DNA from 2 places in the Marinobacter sp. KM021 genome. Region 2 is predicted to be linked to the other one. Evidence: riboswitches for the same ligand, from Rfam matches in the RefSeq annotation. Region 2 holds a riboswitch; the other holds the start of a gene.

Region 1 (11,991 bases), 270 kb from region 2:
TGATACAGCAATCTCTGTGCCTGATTGTCCGTTGGACTGACATTGTCGCTTTCATAACAGAACAAGGCCGCCCCTGAGGACGGCCTTGTTCCGGGCGACTCAACCGTTATTCTACGTGCCAGTTAAAGCGTTTTATCAGCAGGCTACAGATGGAGTCCAACCCGTAGCCGATCAGGCCAATGACTACCACGATAGCGGCCAGCGTATCGTAGGAGAGGGTATCCCGGGCATCGTTGATGGCGTAACCGAGGCCGCTGGTGACGCCCAGATACTCCGCCGGTACCAGTACCACCCAGGCCACGCCAACGGCCAGCCGGATGCCGGCGAGCACATCACTCATGATCGCAGGCATGATGATGCGTCGCAGCATGTGCAGTTCCGAGGCGCCCAGGTTGCGGGCGACTTTAAACCAGTTGGGATCGATCCGGCGCACGCCGTGGGCGGTCGAGAAGATGATCGGCCAGACCGCTGCCATCACGATCAGGAAGATAATGGCCGAATCCCAGGTAGGGAAGGCCAGAACCGCGATCGGCATCCAGGCCAGGGGGCTGATCATCCGCAGGAACTGAAACGGCACATTGGCAATCTTCATGGCACTGCCCACGTAGCCGATCAGCACGCCGACCGGCACCCCGATAACAATCCCCCAGAACAAGCCATAGAGAATCCGATACAGGCTGGACAGGACGGTGGGCCAGATAGCACCACTGGCCACAAGACCATAAAGCGCGTGGAAGGTAGGTGCCGGGGCAAAGTTGGCGAACGCCCACATGTCTGGGTCATTGGCCACCAGGTAGCCGCCGAACCACCAGGCGGCCAGCAGACTGGTGATGCCCAGGGCCGGGTAGCGCAGGCTGCTGAGCATGCTTAGCAGCGGACTGAGCCCGTTGAAGCCGGATGACGGTGCGTTCAGGGCAGAGGAGGTTTTGGTACTCATAGTTTGACCACCTCTTCCCGATCAAACGGGTTGTCTGCGTCAAAGCCCGGCGCGTCTTTCCAGCCGGGGTGTTTATCCATGGCCGCTTTGACAAAGCGGTAGTCCACCAGGTCATCCACCACAAAGTCTGGGTCCAGGTCCTGCAGGAAGGTGGTATCGCCACCGACCAGGGTCTGCTTCAGCTCGTTGACGATAAGCCGGGTGGCGGAAGGGAACGGCCACGGCTGGAAGTCGATGCGTCCGCTGCCCCAGTTGGCGTTCTGAATCGCGTTGGGATCGGCGTAGCTTTCCTGGTCATAGAGCGTCATCGCCTGTTCAACCACATTGGCCGCCATGGGCAGATAGCCCTTACCATCGCGCGACAACAGGTGAGCGACTTCTTTCTTGTTCTGCTGGGAATAGATCTGGGCTTTAACAATCGCGTTCATCACCTTCTGGGTCCACACCGGGTTGGCGTTAACCTGGTTCTCGTTCATGCAGACCACGCAGCATGGGTGATTGCGCCAGATATCCCCGGTGAAACGCAGCATCTTGCCGCCGGCCAGCATTTCGCCCACCGCATTGAAGGGTTCCGCGACAATAAAGGCGTCGATCTTCCGGGCCGCCAACGCGGGGGGCATATCCGGCGGCGGCATGATCTGCAGGTTCACCTCGTTGGGCGCCAGGGTCTCGCTTTGCGACTTGATGACCGGTGTCAGCCCGGCGTGGCGCAAGCCCATCTGCAGCACAATGTTGTGCATGGAGTACCAGTAGGGCACCGCAACCTGTTTGCCGCCAAGATCCGCAAAGCTTTTGGCATCGGTATGGCGACCAACCACCAGGCCCGAGCCGTTCAGGTGCGCCCACGACATGATCTTCACCGGGAAGTTGTTGTTGTAGCGCATCCAGATCGGAATCGGCTTAAGGAAATGCACCAGATTGAATCGGCCTGCGGCAAACCCCTCCACAAGCGGTGACCAGCCACGGATCAGTGTGGGCGGTTCGGTTTTCAGGCCTTCCTCTTCGAAAAAGCCTTTGGCGTGGGCCACCAGCAGAACAGTGGCATCGGTGATGGGCAGGTAACCGATACGCACGACTTCATCGGCCGGAGGTTGGATACTGCCCCAGGCAGCCGTGCTGGCGGACATCCCGAACGCAGCGGCCAGGCCGCCAAGGGCCAAGCTGTCGAGCATGAAATCCCGCCGGCTCATTTCGTGTTCCTGGAGGTATTCCTGATCGGATTGCCTGGTGGTGGGCTTGTTGCGTTTCGGCTTTTTCATCGTGTCTTCCTCATTAAGATTGGGCGTTTTCAGGCGGCGCTTTCGGCTTTCGAGTCGGCGGGTTGGCTGGACTGGGCATCCCGTCCGGACAAGCCGGTGTCGGTGCCTTTGAATTGCTGCATCAGTTCGTCGCGCAAGGTCTGAAACCCGACATCCATGTGCCGGCGAGGCCAGGGCAGCTTGACCGGAAGTTCACTGACGATTCGCCCCGGGTTTTGAGACATCACGAGCACCCGGTCCGCCATGGTGATGGCTTCATCAATATCGTGGGTGACGATCACCATGGTGATGCCGCGCTCGCGACAAATAGCGGGCACCTCCTCCTGAAGGGCAGAGCGGGTGAACGCGTCCAGTGCAGAGAACGGCTCATCCAGAAGCAGCACCTCGGGGTTGGTGGCCAAAGATCTTGCCAGTGCAACCCGTTGTTGCTGCCCGCCAGAGAGGCTCTGAACGTTTTCCTTTTTCTTGTCGTGCAGGCCCACCATGTCGAGCAGCGCATCAACCTGCCTGGTCGCTTCGCGCTTGGAGTGGCCTGCGAACAACAGGCCCAGAGCGGCGTTTTCCTGAACGGTCATCCAGGGGTACAAAGAGGCTTTCTGGAACATCATGTTCCACTTGGCACTGGGCGAGGATATCTGGTGACCGTTGACCCGCACGCAGCCTTCCGACGGAATCAGCAGCCCGGCCAGCATATGCAGCAGCGTCGACTTGCCGCAGCCGCTACGGCCGATAAGAGCCGTCATCTGACCCGGCTCAATTCGGGCGTCGATGTCTTTCAAGGTAGGTTCGGCTGAGGGTGAAAACCTGTGGGTGACGTAGTCGATCGACAGTGATGCGCCCATGTCTTTGCTCCGATTCAAAGAAATATTGACCTGAACCTAAGCAGTATGTGTGCCACCAAAATTAAGCTAATAAAATCAATAATTTGTGATTTTTTCCGAAGATTGTCACCGGTTGCTTGTTGTTGCCAATGTCGGACAATGGCAAGGATTATTCGCCATTGCTGAGCTTTGCTCAGATAGACGGATGGTGGAGGACGTGGCTTGGGCAGTAATGGCATCAGTGATGAGTTGGGGATTGCCCGGCATTTAGGTCTTTTTCTGATCGGGGCTCGTGTAAAAAACTGGTGATTTACTCTATAATCTCGGCCCTGTCCCGGGGCGCGCGTACCCCCATATACGCCTAATTACTGACCTGATTGCTACCTTCTGGCCATTACCCGGTGCACAAATATCAAGGAAGATTGCGGCCTTCTGCCGCATACTTTCGTGGCGTCCACCCCTCAGAAGAATTGAGCAATGCCCAACACCGTCCTGTCTGGCTTTACCCATAACTTTCTTGGCAAAGCACCTGTCTGGTACAAACAGGTTATTCTGCTGTTTCTGATTGCCAATCCCATCGTGATGTACGTGTTCGGGCCGGGTGTGACAGGCTGGTTGCTGATTGGCGAGTTCATCTTCACCCTGGCCATGGCGCTGAAGTGTTATCCACTGTTGCCGGGTGGTTTGCTGGCGGTGGAGGCGTTGCTGATCGGGCTGACCACGGCAGACGCCGTGTATCACGAGGTTCTGGTGAACTTCCCGGTGATTCTGCTGCTGATGTTCATGGTGGCGGGGATCTACTTCATGAAAGACCTGCTGCTGGTGACGTTCACCCAGATTTTGGTGGGGGTTCGCTCCAAGTCAGCGCTGTCGCTGCTGTTCTGCACTGCGGCCGCCTTGCTGTCAGCGTTTCTGGATGCGTTAACGGTGACCGCCGTGATTATCAGCGTGGCGGTGGGCTTTTTCTCGGTTTACCACAAAGTTGCGTCGGGCAAAGGCTACCAGCAAAGAGATCACAACGCTGGCAGTGATGCAGAAGTGATCGAGCTGCACCGGGAAGACCTGGAAAACTTCCGGGCGTTTCTGCGCAGCCTGTTGATGCACGGTGCAATAGGTACTGCCCTGGGTGGCGTTGCCACCATGGTGGGTGAGCCCCAGAATTTGCTGATTGCCAAGGTGGTAGGGTGGGATTTCGTTGGCTTCTTTCTGCACATGGCGCCAGTCAGCATCCCGGTGTTTTTCGCGGGTCTGGCGACTTGTTGGGCGTTGGAGAAACTGCGCTGGTTTGGTTACGGCGGCCGCCTGCCCAAGCCGGTGCGCCAGGTACTGGAAGAGTTTGCCAAGAACGAGCGGGCACGTCGCACCAAAGCCGACCAGGCATCCCTGTGGATTCAGGCCATCGCTGCCGCCATTCTGGTGATCGGCCTGGCGTTTCACATTGCTGAAGTTGGCCTGATTGGCCTGCTGGTGATTATCCTGATTACCTCGTTTACCGGCGTCACAGACGAGCACCAGATTGGTAAAGCCTTCCAGGAATCCCTGCCGTTCACCTCTCTGCTGGTGGTGTTCTTCGCCGTGGTGGCGGTGATTCATGAGCAGCATCTGTTCAAGCCGATCATCGATTATGTGCTCAGCCTGCCAGAGCACCAGCAGCCAGGCATGTTCTTTATCGCCAACGGCTTGTTGTCGATGATCAGTGATAACGTGTTCGTGGCCACGGTGTACATCAGTGAGGTCAAGCAGGCGCTGGACGCCGGGGCCATCAGCTATGACCATTTCCAGACCCTGGCGGTGTCGATCAACACTGGCACGAATCTGCCCAGCGTGGCCACTCCTAACGGTCAGGCGGCGTTTCTGTTCCTGCTGACGTCCGCCATCGCGCCACTGGTGCGGCTGTCGTATGGGAAAATGGTGATCATGGCGTTTCCGTACACCCTGGTGATGGGTGGTGTGGGGCTGTACATGGTGACCCATTCGTTCTGAATCAACATTTTTTGACGTTCGCCGCTACAGTAATTGGTGTATCTGTTACCCTCTAGAGAAACAGATAACGATAAGCGGTATACATGCGCAGTTGCCAACGTTACTCCACTGATCTGCCTCGCGGCGCCTGGGCGCTGACGGGGCTTTTTGTTGTCCTGATCGGACTTCTCTATAACACTCTGGTCCATGCCGACGACCAGGATCCATATAGCATGAAGGCCGTTCGAGTTGCCTATGTGGAGTTTCCGCCCATCACCTACCGCACCGCTGAGGGTGAACCAGCCGGTGAGTTTGTGGAGATTACCAGGAAGGTTGCTGCAGAGGCCGGCTACGAGCTGGAATTCCTCTATCTGCCTGTGGCACGTACCTACCTCTATCTGAGAGACGGCACCGTTGACCTCTGGCTGGGATTATCTGCCACGCCGGTACTGAAAGAAGCCGTTCTGGAAAGCTGGATCAGCCCGATTCCCGTGGAGTTGAGTGCCTGGTACCGCCAAGATACAGAACCGCTGGAACACATGGACCAGTTGCATGGCAGCATGGTGATATTGATCGGAGGCTACACCTATGGCGGGCTTCGGGATTGGCTGGAAGACCAGCCAGACATTCGCATTACCGAGGCGCCCAACCACCGTTCGGCGGTGGATATGCTGAAACGAAAGCGGGGTGATTACCTGCTCGATTACCGCCAACCGGTGCGAGAAATCCTGACCCACCCCTCAGACGCCATCATTCGGGAATCGGAAGTACGAAGCCGCAACAGCGCCTGGATATTCTCGCTGGCCAGCTCCCGGGCCGCCATTCTTCGAGAGGCGTTTGATGATGCCTATCTGCGGTTGGCCGAGCGTGGTGAAGTGCCGCCGGTGCGCCGGTTCGAGAAAACCTTTGTTTTGCCGGGATTTCCTGAACAGTACCGTTGAGTTCACGGCTTCTCAAGCACCAGATCCCGATACCACGCGGTTGCCCGTTCACCGGTATTATCCGCATCCGACATGATGGCCACGCCAACAATGCGCGGGGGATTCTCCCCGAACGCTTCCCGGTAATCTGCCACAATATCCCGTTCCACCGTGACCCACTCACCGGTTTGCTCCGGGCCGGAATTGACCGCCACCATCATGGTTTGGTCGGTGAAGGCGTTGGCGACAATGGATTGCTCAGGTAGCCGGTTGGCCCAGATATAGTTCAGGGCATTACCCGGCAGGGACTCACCAAACATCACCTCCACGGTTTTGCGCTTGGCCCGTTCAAAGAATCCTGCATTGTCGGGCTGGAATTCAAAGGCCACGTAGATTCGCGCCGGGTAGTCGTCGCCGGACTTTTTCCGGGCATCGCCCCGGTCGAACACGTTGGACACCTTCCATTGCCAGCGCAGAATCAGCGATTCGCCGGGTTCTAACGACAATCGGGCAATCAGGCCGGAGGCGCTGTTATCAGCGCTCGCCTTGACCACCTGAACACCGTCGTCCGTGACCAGCTCATAGCGCGTGTGCCGGTCGATTCTGGGCAATTCCAGAGGTTCCCAACCATCGGATAATGAACTCATGGTGGAGAAGGGTTGCAGTAAAGACTCCTGCGCCATCAGTAACGGGCTGGCCAATAGCAGAGCCAACACCCATGCAGTGCCTGCCAGTGATGAACGCTTCATAGACTTATCCTTTTGTTTCCGGGCCACTGCAATGGCAGACAGCGGGCCTGCGATAAAGTGCCTTGTCAGTGGCTATTAGTCCGTATATAGTGACCAAATCCTTGGTTGACTACCATATGTTGTGATCATTCTCTGATCACTTCAGGCATAAAGGTAGTCGGGAATCCGGTGAGAATCCGGAACTGACGCGCAGCGGTATTGGGGAACGAGCGTGGCATCAAGACACTGGCAAGCGCCGGGAAGTCGCCACGCAAGGCCGAACCAACAGGTTCACGCCCCTGAGTCCGAAGACCTGCCAGGGAAACAGCACTGCACCTTCGCGACTCAAGGTGAGCAGATCGGTTATCCCTGCCCTGAAACAAGGCACGGTATGCTCCTGCATTCGCGAAGGCTAAATGGAATCTGACGCGACTTCAGGAGAACACGATGTCTGCCACCGCTCTGGCCGAAGCCCCGGCTACCGATACCCAATCCCTTCAAGTTATTAAACGCAACGGCACCCTGGTTGGATTCAATCCCGCCAAAATCAGTGTGGCGGTGACCAAAGCGTTCCTGGCCGTGGAAGGCGATAAAGCCGCCGGCTCTGCCCGCATCAACGACGCCGTGCATCGGGTAACCGAACAGGTGGTGCAGGCCATCAGCCGGCGCCTGAAAGCCGGCGGTAAAGTGCATATTGAAGACATTCAGGACCAGGTGGAACTGGCCCTGATGCGGGCCGAAGAGCAAAAGGTGGCCAGGGCTTACGTGCTCTACCGGGAAGAACACGCCCGCAAGCGTGCCATCGAAGAACCCATGGAAGCGCACCCGCACCTGACCGTGAAAAAAGCCGACGGCAGCGTGGCGCCTCTGGACCTGGGCCTGATGAAACTGCAGGTAGAGCAGGCCGCCACCGGCCTGGACGGCATTGATGGCGAATCCCTGGTCGACGAAGCCCTGCGCAACCTGTACGACGGCATTGAGGAAACCGAAGTGCTCTCCGCCCTGATCATGACGGCCCGTGGCCGTATCGAGCAAGAGCCGGACTACAGCGCCGTCACCGCCCGCCTGTTGCTGGAACAGCTTCGCCTGGAAGCGGCTGAGGCCCTGGACCTGCCCCGCAACCAGCCGCTGACAGAGGTTTATCCACAGGCCCTGAGCGCGTTCATCCACGCCGGTATCCGCTACGAATTGCTGGACGAAGCCCTGGCCGCCTTTGACCTGGAACGCCTGGGCGCGGCGATCATCCCCGAGCGTGACCACCAGTTCGGTTTCCTGGGCCTGCAAACCCTGTACGACCGCTACTTCCTGCACTGGAACAAAGCCCGCCTGGAACTGCCCCAGGTGTTCTTCATGCGTGTCGCCATGGGTCTGGCCCTGCGGGAAGACGACCCCAACGCCCGCGCCATCGAATTCTATAACCTGCTGTCCAGCTTTGATTACATGGCCAGCACGCCCACCCTGTTCAATAGCGGCACCCGCCATTCCCAGTTGTCCTCCTGCTACCTGACCACCGTGCAGGACGACCTGGAAGGTATCTACGGCGCCATCAAGGATAACGCGCTGCTCTCCAAATGGGCCGGCGGCCTGGGCAACGACTGGACGCCAGTACGTGCACTGGGCTCCCACATCAAAGGCACCAACGGCCAGAGCCAGGGCGTGGTGCCATTTCTGAAAGTGGTCAACGACACCGCCGTGGCGGTCAACCAGGGCGGCAAGCGCAAGGGTGCCGTGTGTGCCTACCTGGAAAGCTGGCACCTGGACATCGAGGAATTCCTGGAGCTGCGCAAGAACACCGGTGACGAACGCCGCCGCACCCACGACATGAACACCGCCAACTGGGTGCCGGATTTGCTGATCGAACGCATGCGTGAAGACCGGGACTGGACCCTGTTCTCCCCCAGCGATGCCCCGGATCTGCACGATCTTTACGGCAACGCCTTCCGGGAACGCTACGAGCATTACGAAGCGCTGGCGGAGCAGGGCAAGATCAAACTGTTCAAGAAAATCCCTGCCAAACAACTGTGGCGCAAAATGCTCACCGTACTGTTTGAAACCGGCCACCCCTGGGTTACCTTCAAAGACCCCTGCAACCTGCGTTCCCCGCAGCAGCACCAGGGCGTGGTGCACAGCTCCAACCTGTGCACCGAAATCACCCTGAACACCAGCGCCGACGAAATCGCCGTATGCAACCTGGGCTCGGTCAACCTGGCCGCCCACATCGCCAACGGCGAGCTGGACGTACAACGCCTGGAACGCACCGTGACCACCGCTGTGCGCATGCTCGATAATGTTATCGACATCAACTTCTACGCCGTGCCTCAGGCGAAGAACTCCAACCTCAAACACCGCCCCGTGGGCCTGGGCCTGATGGGCTTCCAGGACGCCCTCTACCAACTGGGCCTGCCCTACACCAGCCCGGAAGCCGTCGAGTTTGCCGACGTGGCCATGGAGCAACTGAGCTACTTCGCCCTTCGCGCCTCCGCCACCCTGGCCGGTGAACGGGGTGCCTACGAAACCTACGAAGGTTCCCTGTGGGATCAGGGCATCCTGCCCATCGATTCCATCAACCTGCTGAAAGACAGCCGCCGGGAAGGGGACCTGTCACTCAACACCAACAGCCGCCTGGACTGGACCCCGGTGCGCGAGCTGATCGCCAAAAACGGTATGCGCAACAGCAACGTTATGGCCATCGCCCCCACTGCCACCATCTCCAACATCGTTGGGGTTTCCCAGTCCATCGAACCGGCGTACCAGAACCTGTTCGTGAAATCGAACCTCTCCGGCGAATTCACCGTGGTCAATCCCTCCCTGGTGCGCGACCTCAAAGCCGAAGGCCTTTGGGATAACGTCATGGTCAACGACCTCAAATACTTCGACGGCAGCGTGCAGCAGATCGACCGCATTCCGAGTGAGCTGAAAGCCCGCTACGCCACCGCCTTCGAAATCGACCCGAGATGGCTGGTAGAGGCCGCGGCAAGGCGCCAGAAGTGGCTCGACCAGGCCCAGAGCCTGAACCTGTACATGGCCGAACCCAGCGGTAAAAAACTGGACGCCCTGTACCAACTGGCCTGGGAACGCGGTTTGAAAACCACCTACTACCTGCGTTCCCTAGGTGCCACCGGCGCCGAAAAAGCCGCCCCGGTGGCCGCGCCGCAACCCCAGGTGTGCAGCATTGATGAGCCGGATTGCGAAGCCTGTCAGTAACCACTTACTTAACTTTGGAGGCCTAACCATGCTGGATTGGGACGACGAACCAAAAACCGAAAACAAGCCGACGGCCAGCGCCGGACCGGCGCCGGTGAATGTAGACGACAAACGCGTCATCAACGGCGAAACCGACATCAACCAGTTGGCGCCGTTCAAGTACCCCTGGGCCTGGGAGTACTTCATGAACGCCAACAAAAACCACTGGACCCCGCTGGACGTCAACATGGCCCAGGACGTCCACGACTACCACCACCGCCTGAGCCCGGCGGAAAAGCACGTGTATGAAAACGTACTGGCCTATCTCACCACCTCCGACATCCTCGCCATGCGCAACATCGGCCTGGCCGTGATGGAGAAAATGAGCGCGCCGGAACTGCAGATCTACCAGGCCCGCCAGGTGTACGAAGAAGCCCTGCACACCTGGACTTACCAGCACTGCATTGAAACCCTCAACCTGGACCAGAGCGAAATCTACAACCGCTACCGGGTGGTGCCGGAAATCAACGGCAAGATCCAGCTCGCCAACCGACGGCTGGACGCCGCCATGCGCTCCGACATGAACCTACGCAACAAAGACGACCTGCAGGAATTCATCATGTCGTACCTGTTCTTCGCCGCCGTGTTTGAGGGCTGCTGGTTCTACAACGGCTTCAGCCCCATCTTCGCCCTGCAGCGCCGGGGCCTGATGCGCGGTACCGGTGAACAGCTGCAGTACATCCTGCGGGACGAAGCCATGCACTTCTCCTTCGGCCTGAAAGTGGTCAACCAGATCCTGGAGGAGGAAAACATCAGTTTCGACCCCAAAGCCGTGCGTGATATGTGGGACGAATCCGAAGCGGCTGAGATGGCTTACGCCAACTACATTCTGCGCGACCCGATTATGGGTTACTCGGCGGAATACCACACCGAGCAGTTCCGGTTTGTGGCCAACCGGAGGGCGCGCACGGTAGGGCTGGAAGAGCCGTTCCCGGGGGCGAAAAACGTCTCGCCCTGGCTGGACGAGCAAGCCACCATGCGCAAAGAGAAGAACTTCTTTGAGACCCGGGTAATTGAATACCAGACCGGGGCTCAGTTGGAGTGGTGAGGCTCGGTTGAAAGTCTGCTCCCTTTCTGGTGCTACACTTTTAATGGTTATGAATGTCGGGAAGGGAGCCCACAATGACACTGACTATCACAAGCAATATCCGCGCTGCCGCTAAACGGGCGTTAATGGCGGGCAGTGCGGACTACTTCAGTTGGACAGAGGAAGCGCAGGAACATTTTCGCGCCACAGCGGGCGAGGAAGCCCGTTGCCGAATGCAGCAGGTTTTATTGAAGCATATTCTGGGCATCGACTGCACAGTGACTGAAGCCGCCGAGACCTGGCGCAACCTCAGCTTACAGCAACTTAACGATATCAACCCCGCAGACCTTCTTATTAGCGGCATTGGCGACGATTATGTATATTTGAATGAGTCAATGAAGGAAGGCGTAACCTTGCTGGATTTCGATACCCTCTACGACTACGATTTTGACGACTTCCTGTTTCAGGAAGAGTGGCGCCACAAAGATCTGAAAGATTACGTGAGTCCCGGTTACTTTCCCCTTCATCATCCACGCTGGATTCGGCTGTTGATGGGTGATGAGTTCGTATACGGAAATCTGTTATCCACGGCCAGCTACGTGATGTCCCGGGTTGTGGAAGCCGGTGATGACCGCCTCGACGAATTGATTCCCTCTTCCTATGTGGAAGGCCCGAATCATGGCGAAGCGAGAGACGGCGGTTTTCTATGGGATTACCAGTTGGACGCTGGGGGCCATGAGCCACAGCTTGAGGAATTGAGACGGCGCTGGTATCAGTACCAGCAGGATGCGGAACTCGCCCTTCAGAAAGTAATCGCAGATGCTCCGCCGTATGCCTACATCCTGCGAGATGAATCGCTCGTGCCGGGTGAAATCAACGTCAACTTCGTTATCCACAACGAAAAAGCCATGCGCAAGATCCGCTGGAGAACATTCCTGGCAGATCTGCGAGCCATCGAAGGCAACAACAAAGACGTTGAAAGCCTGATCAAGCGCGAGACAGAAAGCGCCTTGCGTTTTATTGGGGAGCAGCACCAGGACATCCGCAAGAACTACATACCACCGGATATTGAGCCAGGCAGAAAGCGAAAAGTG
Region 2 (11,991 bases):
ATCTGGAATCCGCCACAGATACCCAGCAGCTTGCCACCATAGCGCAGGTGTTTCTGGATGGCCTCGGGCCAGCCCTGCTGTTTCAGCCACTGCAGGTCGTGGCGGGTACTTTTGCTGCCGGGCAGGATAATCAGGTCCGCCGGCGGAATGGTCTCATCCGGGCCAACGAAAACAAGGTCTACCCCCGGGTGCAATCGCAACGGATCAAAATCGTTGTGGTTGCTGATCCTGGGCAGTACCGGCACCACCACTTTCAAGGCGCCGGCCTCGCTGGTGCCGGCGGCACTGACACTGTCTTCGGAATCTATCACCAACCCGTGCAGGTAGGGCAAGACCCCGAACACCGGCTTGCCAGTGTGTTCGGCGAGCCAGTCCAGCCCGGGCTCCAACAGCGCAATGTCACCCCGGAACCGATTGATGATAAATCCGGCCGTTCTGGCTTGTTCACTGTCGGAGATCAACGCCAGGGTGCCCACCAACTGGGCGAAAACCCCGCCTTTATCGATATCACCCACCAGCAACACCGGGCAATCGGCGGCCTCAGCAAACCCCATGTTGGCAATGTCGTTGGCCCGCAGGTTAATTTCAGCCGGGCTGCCAGCGCCTTCGGCGATGACCACATCGAAGCGGGCGCTCAGAGCCCGCCAGCTTGCCATCACCGAATTCATCGCCTCAGCTTTGTAGGCGTGGTAATCCAGGGCATCCATATTGCCATGAACCTTGCCCCGTAATATCACCTGGGCCCCGCAATCGCTCTGGGGCTTCAGTAACACCGGGTTCATGTCACTGTGGGGCTCCAGTCCACAGGCCAGTGCCTGCAACGCCGTGGAGCGGCCGATTTCGCCACCATCCACGGTAACCGCACTGTTCAGGGCCATGTTCTGGGGTTTGAACGGTGCCACCGATACCCCCTGACGCGCCAGCCAGCGGCACAGGGCCGCCACCACCGTGGTCTTGCCAGCATCCGAGGTGGTGCCCTGCACCATCAGGGTGGGCATTTACAGCTCCACGCCCTTCTGGGCCTTGATGCCCTGATCCTTGAAGGCGTGCTTGACCACACCCATTTCGGTCACGGTGTCGGCCAGGTCGATCAGTTCCTGGGGAGCACCACGGCCGGTGACCACCACATGCTGCATCTCCGGCCGGGCCTGCAGGTCATCCAGCACCCGGTCCAGATCGATGTAGTCGTACTTCAGCGCGATATTCAGTTCGTCCAGCAGAATCAGGTCATAGCTGTCGTCTTTGAGCATGTCAGCTGCGATATTCCACGCTTCAGTCGCACTCTGCACATCCTGTTCCCGGTTCTGGGTGTCCCAGGTGTAGCCCTGTCCCATCACGTGGTAGGTCACGTTCGGCAGGCTCCGGAAGAACGCTTCCTCGCCGGTGCTGAAAGCGCCCTTGATAAACTGGACGATGCCCACTTTCATACCATGGCCCAGGGCCCGGGCGACCATGCCGAAGCCGGAACTGCTCTTGCCTTTACCTGGGCCGGTCAGCACCAGCAACACGCTCTGTTCTTTCTGGGCGCGGGCGATACGTTCCTGCATGATTTTCTGTTTGGCGGCCATGCGCTTGGCATGGCGTTCGGGGTCTTTGGCGCGTTCACGCATGATGACTCTCCTTGGGTTCACGCATTTGTATTCATCAGGAAAACCGGATTTCCTCGCCGCGAAAGATCGCGGCAACCAACGCCGGCGACGACGGGAAGTAGCCGTGAAAATAGCTGGCCAACAGATTCTGGTGGCGATACACCGCCTCTCCGTCAGAGCCGGCCTGCTTCTTCGCCCTGGCCGCAGGTTGCCAAGGGGTCTCAAGACTGGAATGGTGATAGGTATGACCCCGCAACCCGCCCAGCTGGGTCTCCAGACTTTGCAGGCCCAGCGCGGTCAAACGGTTAGCCATGGTAGCGCGCCCGGGTACCAGGCCCAGCAGGCCATGCACCGTGCCGTCTTTGTCTGCCAGCTCTTCGGCACAGGCCATTAGCCCGCCACACTCTGCCAGAATGGGCTTACCGGCCTGATGAAAGGCGCGGATCGACAATTGCATAGGCTGGTTTTCCGCCAAGCTCCGGGCATGCAGTTCCGGATAGCCGCCCGGCAGCCAGAGCGCGTCGGCCATCGGTACTTCCGAATCGTGCAGGGGCGAAAAATACACCAGCTCAGCGCCCATGGCTGTGAGAAGATCCAGGTTGGCCCGGTAGATAAAGCTGAAGGCCGCATCCCTGGCCACGGCAATCCGGCGCCCGGTCAGCAGCGGTTCTGGCCTCGGTGGTGCTTGAAAATGAAAAGGTACGGGCTTGGGAAGTACATCCAGACCCGCTGATGTCAGGACTTCGGCCGCTCTATCCAGCCGATCACTGAGGTCGTCCATTTCTGCCGCCTGGACCAGCCCAAGGTGCCGGTCCGGGATATTCATGGCATCGTTTCGGGGTATCGCGCCCAAAAGGCTGATGCCATCCGGCAGGCTCTCCCGTAACAGCTCGCCGTGGTAGGAACTGCCAATCTTGTTGGCAATTACCTGATGAACAGGGAGTTCGGAATCAAAGCTCGCCAAGCCCATGGCAACCGCGCCGAAGGTCTGAGCCATGCCCTTGGCATCAATCACGGGCAGGGCCGGAATGCCTGCCAGTTTGGCCAGGTCGCCGCTACTGGGGCTGCCATCAAACAAGCCCATGGAGCCCTCCACCAGGATCAGGTCGGCGCTCTGGGCGGCCTCGGCCAGCCGCCACCGACACTCGTCCTCGCCGGTCATCCAGGGGTGCAATTGGTAAACCGGGTTACCGGAGGCGACTTCCAGCACCATGGGGTCCAGGTAATCCGGCCCATGCTTGAACACCCGGACGTTACGGCCCGCATTCCGATGCAGGCGCGCCAGCGCAGCCGTAACCATGGATTTGCCCTGGCCGGAACCCGGGGCGGTGATCATGGCGGCGGGGATTTTGTTGTCTGGCATGTGTTGCTGTTCCCTGTCGTCTGAATTTGGTGCAGACGGGCAGCGGAGCAGGGCTTTCCGGGACACGCTGTAAATACATCCCTGTACGCTTGACTGCAGCATCCCTGCTGCAGACAGTCCCGGAAAGCCCTGCTCCGCTGCCCTCGCGATACTTCTGAGCTAGTCTCGTTTTGGCACGAAAAAAGGCGCGCCATCCACTTCCACCGTTGCCAGCTGCTGGTTATACAAACGTTCCAGAGCGTTCGGCACCAGCATCCTTTCTGCCGGGCCCCAGCAGGTTTCGCCATTGGGGTACATCAGCAAAATATGATCACACCAGCGGGCAGCCAGGTTCAGGTCGTGCAGGCACATGAAAATGGCGTTACCCGCTGCCGCCCGGTCAGTGAGCAATTTCATGACGGCCACCTGGTGGTGCAGGTCCAGGTGATTTGTCGGTTCATCCAGCAGCCAGGTGTGGGGCGACTGTGTCATCAGCGTGGCAATCGCCACTCGCTGGCGTTCACCGCCAGACAGGGTGCTGACCAGGCGGTTTTTCAGATGCAGGACATCCAGCGCTTCAAGTGATCTCTCGGCCATGGCCAGATCGTCTGCCCCTTCCATCTGCCAGGGCGCCAGCCACGGATGACGCCCGATCAGCGCGGTTTCCAGTACCGTTGCAGGGAAGCCATCCTGTCGGTCCTGGAACACCAGCCCCAACTGTTGGGAGAGGGCTCTCCGCTTTAGCTTCGTTGTAGGCACATCATTCAGGAACAAAGCACCGGCACGGGGCGCACGAAGACCTGCGAGGGTGTGCAACAGCGTGGTCTTGCCGGCCCCGTTGGGCCCAAGTACGCCCCAAACCTGACCTGATTTTATTGTCAGATCCAAAGGGTAACCGTCGGCCCGGCCAGGAATATCGATGACCAGTTCCCGGGTACTCAAGGCTTGCATTGGGGGGCGTTTATTACCGGACATCAGCGACTCCGGTACAACAGATACAGGAAAGTGGGAACGCCCAACAGCGCGGTGATCACACCCACCGGCAGTTGCTCCGGCGCGATCACAACCCTTGCCAGGGTATCCGCCAGCACCAACAGTGTGCCACCGGCTAACGCACAGGCCGGTAAAATCAGGCGCTGGTCGTTACCAAGCACCAACCGAAGCATATGCGGGACCACCAGCCCTACAAAGCCTATGCTACCGGCCATGGTCACCGCCGTGGCCGTGAGCAGGCTGGCAAGTATGTAAATCAGCCATTCCAGTGGGCGCACTGAAATCCCCAGGGCAGCAGCCTGCATGGGGCCACGGGCCAATACATTCAGACTGCGGCCAAGAGGCACCACCAGCGCACAGACCAGCACCAGCACGCCAAGCCCCGGCCAGGGTGCCCTGGCGTAGGACACATCGCCCATGAGCCAGTACAACATGCCCGGCAACTCTCTGGCCGGGCTGATGGCCAGCATCAAGGTAATGACCGCCCCCCAGCCAGCCGCCACCACAACCCCCGTGAGCAAAAGGCGGGAGGGCGTCCAGCTGCCGGTGCCGTGGGCGAGCCCGAACACCATCAAGGTGGCCAGCATGGCACCGGCAAAGGCAGAACCGGAGATAACCGCGCCGCCGAGCCCCGCCAACATCGCCAGCAATGCCCCCACGGCGGCACCCCCGGACAGCCCCAACACATAGGGATCGGCAAGCGGGTTACGCAGCAGCACCTGCATCAATGCCCCGGCCACCGCCAGCAGACCTCCGGTGGCAAAGGCCGACAGCGTTCTGGGTAGCCGGAGCTCAAGAATCAGAGTACGGTGCAGGTTGGAGCCCTCACCCAGAAACACCAACAGCACATCCGCAGGTGCAATTGCGACACTGCCAATACCGACCGACATCACCATGGCGATCAGCCCCGCTACGGCTAGAACGGTGAGGGGCAGGGTGATCGGGCGTATCACACGGCTACTCCACTAGGGCCGTCGGCCACGGGCCACCTCCAGTTTCTCGCAAAACAATTGCGTTCCCTCAAGCATTCTCGGAGTCGGTCGCTGAACCAGTGACGGCGGAATAAAAAAGAGGTTGTTTCGCTCTGTCGCAGTGATACTGGGGAATGCCTGCCAGCGCGCCAGCCAGTGGCGATTCTCCTCACCCATTCCACCCGCCAGAATGGCCTCGGGATTCGCCGCAATCACCGCTTCCGCACTGATCCTCGGCACTAGCCGGTCCAGCTGACCAAACACGTTATCACCACCGCAAAGTTCAATCATTTCACCGATCAGGTGCTGGCTGTTGACCGTCATCAGGGGCTCATCCCAAACCTGGTAGAACACCGGCACCGGATCAGCCTTGGCGTACGCCTCCTGCAAGTCGGCAATGCCCTGACGGAATCGCTCCGCCTCTGCAAAGCCTTCTGCTTCAGTACCTGCCAGTATGGAGATGCGCTCAATGGTGTTGGAGACAGCTTCAAAACTCCGGGGTTCAATGGAGAACACCGGGACGCCCATATTCTTGAGTGTGACCAGCTGCTCCGTCGGATTCCCGGTTACCCAGCCAATCACAAGATCCGGCTGCAGCTCCAGCAGCCGTTCCATATCCATGCGGGTATGGCTACCCACTGAAGCGACCTCTCGGGCTGCCGGGGGATAATCGCTGTAAGCCACCACGGCAACTACCTGATCACCGGCGCCCGCCGCCCATGCCAGTTCTGTCGCCCCAGGCGAAAGTGCGGCAATGCGTTTTGCCGGGTGTTCCAGGCATATCTCCTCGCCCAGATCATCCGTGGCGCAGACATAGGATGCCAGGGCCGGAGATGCCAGCAGCATCCAGCCGAGCAGTATGCTCACACCCTTAAGCTTTCCCACTGGCGCCTCCCCGGCAAGATTATGCAGTTTTATCGGAAGTCATAGCGAATCGAAAGAAACCCTGCGGTTCCCGCCGCCAGGTAGCCTGAACCATCAAATCGGGTTGCCGTCGCGTATTCCTTATCCGTAACGTTCTGAAGCGTCAGCCGTGCTGTCCAGTCCTGAGTAAATTCCCACCCTGCACGAAGGTTGAAGGTGACGTAGCCCGGTAAACGATTTTGATTACTAGCATCATCGTAGCGGTAGCCACTGGCCAGAGCGGTGCCTCCCAGACTCCAGGCGCCCATTTGACGGTCCAGGTCAACCCTCAGCGATTGGTGACTGCGACGACGCAGGCGGTTATCCGTCTCACGATCACGAGGATCCATCAAGGTGAGTTTGACCCCAAGATCCCAACCATTCGACCGCAGACCGGAGGCCAGCTCCGCGCCACGAATACGGGCTTCACTCACGTTGGCAGGCCGGAGATCACCGTTGATGCTCTGGAGTTCAATCAGATTCTCTACGTCCAGTTGATAAAGAGCGGCATCCCAGTACCAGTGTTCGTAACGACCGCTAAGCCCCAGCTCCACGGACGCGCCTTCCTCCGGCTTGAGGTCCGGGTTGCCGGCATAACTGCCACCGAAATCGAATATCTCCAAAGGATAGTAAAGATCATTGAACGTGGGCGCCCGGAAAGAGGTGCCATAACTCACCCGTACCCGGTGGGAACGGTCAAACGAGTGGCCAAGGGCAATGCCACCGGTTTCCTGTCGACCGTATGCCTCGTTGTCGTCGCCGCGAAATGACAACTGAATATCGGAAGGGCCGAAGTTTAAGCGCAGTTGGGTGAATAACGCGGCATTAGTGCGACTGTTCTCATCGAACTCGATGGTGCTTTTCACTTCGTCGGATTGTAGCTCTCCCCCGACCGCAAGCTCGTGCACGCCTGCGGTGAAAGTGTTTTCCCATCGTGCGGTTCGGGTTTTGGTGTTGAATACAGAATCGCCGGCACTACGGAAGCTTTCTTGCTCGTCAGCGGATTCTGAAAGCTGGATGGACGTCGCCCAATAATCACTGACAGGGGTATTCAATGTGACGCCGATGGTCCGGATCATAAAATCCGTGTTGCCACCGTCAAATTCAGTATTGCCCTGTGACTGCATGATGACGAAACTGGCCTCTCCTCCGCTCGGCAATTCATGCACAACACGCCCGACGCCGGCGGTATTGCGAAAACCTTTGTCCTCGCCATCTTTCACAATTCTGGTGCCATCGGTCTCCTTGTGCAGCCCGCTGAGGCTGAACCGGGTTGCGCCGTGAGTCGCCGATGCGCCAGCACTGGTTTTCTGGGTGTTGAAATTGCCTGCTCCGGTTTCAACCCACCCTCTGTTACCGTGCTTTGGATCCAGTGTAAATGCCTGAATGACACCGCCTACCGCGTCAGCGCCATAGAGTGCACTGCGGGGGCCCCTGACGATTTCCACGCGCTCGACCAGATCAGCTGGAAAATACTGCCAGGGCGCGCCACCGCTGGTTGCAGAACGAAGGCGCACACCATCAACCAGAAAGACCGTGGAATCATTCGCAGTGCCACGAGTGAATACACTGGTGTTCTTGCCAAATGACCCGTTAGTGACCAGATCAATACCGGGCTGCGCCGCCAGCAGATCGGTAAACTCGGCAGGCGCCTCACGACGGATGGTTTCTTCTTCGATGACCGTCACCGAAGACAGGCTTTCGCCCACCGTACGGGGGCCAAGCGTGGCAGTTACAACAATAGGTTCAAGAGTATCCGGGGCGGCTTCAGACTCTGAACCACTCGCCGGTAGGGCAAAAGGCATGAACACAAGGGCAGACAAGACTTTGGAACGCTTCATTTCTTCACTCGCTTCGCACCGCACTCACCCGTGCGGTTGATACTGATTCATGCGGAGGAGAAATGTCTGTATTGACGGAGGGTGGAGGGGCGTCGATCAGTTGCATTGGCCGGTTCACCCACCGCCGCTGCCCTCCGCAACGTAGGTGTCTGGAACTCATGGGCTCCAAATTCCAGGCCGGTCTCCGGGCTTCCAGGTGGAGCTGATGCTCCGGGGCAATCACCTTCCCATGCCAGAGGCACAGTGGCGCATTGGATTGCCTTTCACCTGATTACCGTTGCGGGGGCAGCGCCGGGCTCTCACCGGCTTCCCGTTTCACTCACTGCATTCGCCGGACTATCGCCAGTCCGGTTGGAACGCTCAGAGCACCTGAAATTGCGGGCAAGACTATCAACCCGGGTGGGGGTGGTCAATGAGATATGTTAATTCAGACAACGCACTTCCCAGACGTTGCCAACCGGACTCATCAGGCGGCAAACCGAAGCGCAGGGCTGGCGGCTCATCAAAACGCCTGACCAGAATGGCACGACGAGCCAACTCATCCGCTATTGGTGCTGCGTTTTCGTGATGGACCGTGCGAAACAGCAACGTACCGTTGGTTGCTGGCATGCCAGATTTCCTGAGCAGGCCGTCCATCCGCAGCCGTGACGTCTGCAGCCTGCCCAGCGCCTCTATCTGCCATGCCCTGTCAGCCAGAGCTCTTGCCATCAGGTAACGCGCCGGGCCACTGACGGTCCAGGGGCCCAATTCAAAAGCCAGCGCACGGGTCAGCTCAGGTTCAGCCAACACAGCCCCGGCGCGCATTCCGGCCAGGCCGAAAAACTTGCCCAGAGATCGCAGAAGTATCAGACCCGGCGCGCCCGCCCAGGGTTCCAAACCGTGTCCGGGCTCTCCCTCAACAAAGGCCTGATCAAGTACCAGCCAGCCCCCACGTGCCTGCAATCGTTGGTGCCATAGCAGAAGACGGGCCGGATCGACCAGCTGCCCGGTCGGATTATTCGGCTGTATCCACACCACCACGTCCACAGAATCCAGCCAGGTCAGATCGTCTTGCTCTATTGCCTGCTCAGGAATCGCCACCACCTCGAAACCGGCGCGACGCCAGGCATGACCGTGCTCGCGATATCCAGGCACGGGCACCGCCACTCGACCAAGACCATGCACCCTGGCGCGCACGGCGGGCAGGGCCATGATCGCCGCCTGGGATCCCGCCACCGGCAGGCAGCTGGCCCGCTCGGGCGCACCTGCCCAGGAACGGATGATCTTCTCCAGCCCATCGTCCGGCTCTGGCAGTCGTTGCCATACCTCCGGTGGGATGGCCGGCACCGGCCAGGGTACCGGATTGATGCCGGTGGACAGATCAAGCCATTGCTCGCGGGGGATGCCCCAACGCTGTATTGCGGCCTGTAACCGCCCGCCATGCTCCGGGGATTCAGAAAGGTCGAAGGCCGTCATCCGGCACCTCCAGGCACCACCCAGCTGCAGGCAAGGGCGAGGACGAGCAGCACCGACAACCAGAGCATTACCCCGCGCTGTACCAGGGCAATAGCACCTTCGATTGTCGCTGCCGAAGCCCCGGGGCCACGACCTAACACTGGCCGTTCCTTGATGCCATTGGCATAGGGCGCCGGCCCACCGAGGGTCACACCAAGGGCGCCCGCCCCGGCCGACATCACTGGCCCGGCATTGGGGCTATCCCAGGTTCTTGCCTGGGTACGCCAACAACGGAGCGCCACCCGGGTACTTCCCAACAGCGCATAAGTGAGGGCTGTCAGCCGGGCAGGCAGCCAGTTCATGAGGTCATCCAGCCTGGCGGCAAACCGACCGAAGTAAAGAAATCGTGAGTTGCGATAGCCCCACATGGCGTCCAGGGTATTGATCAATCGGTGCAAAACCACACCCGGCAGCCCGGCAAGCAGGTACCAGAACAGACTTGAGAACACCGCATCGGCACCATTCTCCAGCATGGATTCCGAGGCAGCCGCGGCCACCCCCTCGTCGGACAGCGCCGCTGCATCCCGGCTGACAATCCACCCCACCGCTTTCCTGGCTTGGTCACCGTCGCCCGTATTCAATGCAGAGGACACCGCCCGGCCATGCTCCGCCAGCCCCCGTAACGACATTGCGAGCCATACGCCGGCCACTTGAGCCACCAACCATAGCCAGCCGCCCAGCCAGAATTGCAGCGCTACAGCCAGTGCCAGCACCGGCGTGACGACGATCGCGGTTGCCAGCGCACCCAGGCACAGGCTCCTTGCTGCGGCCTGCGGCTGGCCATTCAGGCCAGCTTCCGCCACCGAGGCCCAACGGCCAAAGCCTGCCAGAGGGTGCCACCGGCGCGGTTCACCAACCAACCAGTCCAGTGCAACCGCCACGACACATACCAATACCGCAACCAGAAACGTTTCCAAATGTGGGCTCCATGAATCAGATGCTGGCAAGTCTAACCGAGTGGAGCCTGATCTTGACACCTTCGCCTCCCGGTAAGACCATCCTCGGTTTTCCGCCCACAAGGAATCATCGTCATGGCCCTGCCTCAAAGCTGGCTAGCACCGCCCCCCGCCCCCTCAGCCGAACACGCCGCACTTGCCGCAGCGCGACAGCAGGTTCTGACCAAACCGCCAGGCTCTCTCGGGCAACTGGAGCAGCTGGCGATTACCCTGGCGGCCCTGAACGGCACAGACAGGCCAACCGTTGATCCTGTCCGCATGGTGGTGTTTGCCGGTGATCATGGCGTATGTGCTGAAGGTGTTTCCGCCTTTCCCCAGGAGGTCACCGCCCAGATGGTTGCCAACTTCGCCGGCGGTGGCGCGGCCATCAGCGTTATGGCCAGGGAACTCGGCGCCAGCCTGGAAGTTGTGAACCTGGGCACGGTCGGAGAGGTACCGATGCTCCCCGGCGTCATTCACCAGATTATCGGCCCCAGTACTGCAAATATGGCCGAAAAATCCGCCCTGGGCACGGGCCAGGTAGCTGCTGCACTGACCAGTGGCGACCAGGCAGCCGAGCGATCGGCCAACGCCGGATGTCGGCTGTTCATCGGTGGCGACATGGGTATCGGCAACACAACCAGTGCCGCCGCACTCGCCTGCGCATTGCTTGACCTGCCACCCGAGAGGCTCGTCGGGCCGGGCACCGGCCTTGACAGCGAGGGGGTCACTCGCAAAGCCCGGGTGGTCTCCAAAGCACTGGCCCGGCATGGCGACGACCGAAACGCCTTGTCTGTGCTGACTTCTCTCGGCGGCTTCGAGATTGCTGCGTTGACCGGTGCCATCCTCGGCTGCGCAGCCCGCAAGATCCCGGTATTGGTCGATGGCTTTATCGTCTCGGCCGCCGCTCTTGTGGCGGTTAGCCAGCAACCCGGAGCGCGTGATTGGCTCATGTTTGCGCACCGGTCTGCCGAGCCCGGTCACGACGCGGTGCTGGAAGCACTTGATGCGACCCCACTGCTGGACCTGGGCATGCGCCTGGGTGAGGGCAGCGGCGCCGCCGTTGCCCTGCCTTTGCTTCGGGCAGCCTGCGCACTGCATAACAACATGGCCAGCTTTGCTGATGCCGGCATCAGCGGAAAATCCGGGGAGTAGAATCATGACAACCACCGTGATCGACCTGATACGCCATGGCGAACCCGAGGGTGGGCAAATGTTCCGGGGCAGCAAGGACGACCCGCTGAGCCCCGTCGGCTGGCAGCAAATGGAAGCCGCCGTCCACGGTCACGACCATTGGGATGCCATTGTCAGCTCGCCGATGACACGGTGCCGCCTGTTTGCAGAACAGCTCGCGCAAAGACGCAGGATTCCCCTGCACATCGAAGATGACCTGCGGGAAATCGGATTTGGTGACTGGGAGGGGTTAACTTCGCGGCAGGTCCAGGAACGTTATGGCGACCATCTCAGCCGCTTCTGGCAGGACCCCATAAACTCCAACCCGCCCGGCGGTGAAGCCATTACCGACTTCTACCAGCGAGTCACCCTCGGGTTTGATCGCTGGCAGGACAAACTTGCGAGTCAGCGTATCCTGGTGGTTTGCCATGGTGGCGTTATTCGCATGGTGCTGGCCAACGTGCTGGGCATTCCTCTGGAGAAATCGTTTGCCGGCTTTTCCGTACCCTATGCCTGCCGCAGCCGGATTCAGGTAGACCAATCCGAGTTTGGCACCTTCCGCAGCCTGGTCAGCCACCAGCCTTGAGGGTCAGTGGCAGACCAGCCACCGACATCACCACCTCATCACAGCGCTGCGCGAGTGCCTGGTTGAGCCATCCCAGCTCGTCGGCAAAGCGACGGGTGAGGGGGTCCATGCCGATGGTGCCCAGGCCTACCTCATTGGTGACGATCACCAAGGGGCCTGGATAA

The links. A riboswitch is a leader RNA that binds a small molecule or an ion and turns the genes downstream of it on or off. The one in region 2 is predicted to bind cobalamin.
Region 1: linked by a shared signal. The riboswitch ahead of RVM24_RS16420 (ribonucleoside-diphosphate reductase subunit alpha) and the one ahead of RVM24_RS17605 (TonB-dependent receptor domain-containing protein) in region 2 are both predicted to bind cobalamin.

What each region holds. Positions count from the first base shown of each region.
Region 1 covers NZ_CP136129.1:3,493,492-3,505,482, reverse strand. The annotation lists gene RVM24_RS16450 (ABC transporter permease) at 107-937, opposite strand; gene RVM24_RS16445 (ABC transporter substrate-binding protein) at 934-2,196, opposite strand; gene RVM24_RS16440 (ABC transporter ATP-binding protein) at 2,226-3,038, opposite strand; gene nhaB (sodium/proton antiporter NhaB) at 3,495-5,000, shown strand; gene RVM24_RS16430 (substrate-binding periplasmic protein) at 5,213-5,920, shown strand; gene RVM24_RS16425 (DUF3047 domain-containing protein) at 5,923-6,648, opposite strand; cobalamin riboswitch at 6,765-6,962, shown strand; gene RVM24_RS16420 (ribonucleoside-diphosphate reductase subunit alpha) at 7,075-9,831, shown strand; gene RVM24_RS16415 (ribonucleotide-diphosphate reductase subunit beta) at 9,860-10,918, shown strand; gene RVM24_RS16410 (hypothetical protein) at 10,993-11,991, shown strand, end outside.
Region 2 covers NZ_CP136129.1:3,767,165-3,779,155, reverse strand. The annotation lists gene RVM24_RS17635 (cobyric acid synthase) at 1-998, opposite strand, end outside; gene cobO (cob(I)yrinic acid a,c-diamide adenosyltransferase) at 999-1,610, opposite strand; gene RVM24_RS17625 (cobyrinate a,c-diamide synthase) at 1,645-2,952, opposite strand; gene RVM24_RS17620 (ABC transporter ATP-binding protein) at 3,112-3,882, opposite strand; gene RVM24_RS17615 (FecCD family ABC transporter permease) at 3,906-4,820, opposite strand; gene RVM24_RS17610 (cobalamin-binding protein) at 4,890-5,741, opposite strand; gene RVM24_RS17605 (TonB-dependent receptor domain-containing protein) at 5,810-7,639, opposite strand; cobalamin riboswitch at 7,798-7,990, opposite strand; gene cobD (threonine-phosphate decarboxylase CobD) at 8,030-9,094, opposite strand; gene cbiB (adenosylcobinamide-phosphate synthase CbiB) at 9,091-10,050, opposite strand; gene cobT (nicotinate-nucleotide--dimethylbenzimidazole phosphoribosyltransferase) at 10,165-11,223, shown strand; gene RVM24_RS17585 (histidine phosphatase family protein) at 11,228-11,827, shown strand; gene cobU (bifunctional adenosylcobinamide kinase/adenosylcobinamide-phosphate guanylyltransferase) at 11,811-11,991, opposite strand, start outside.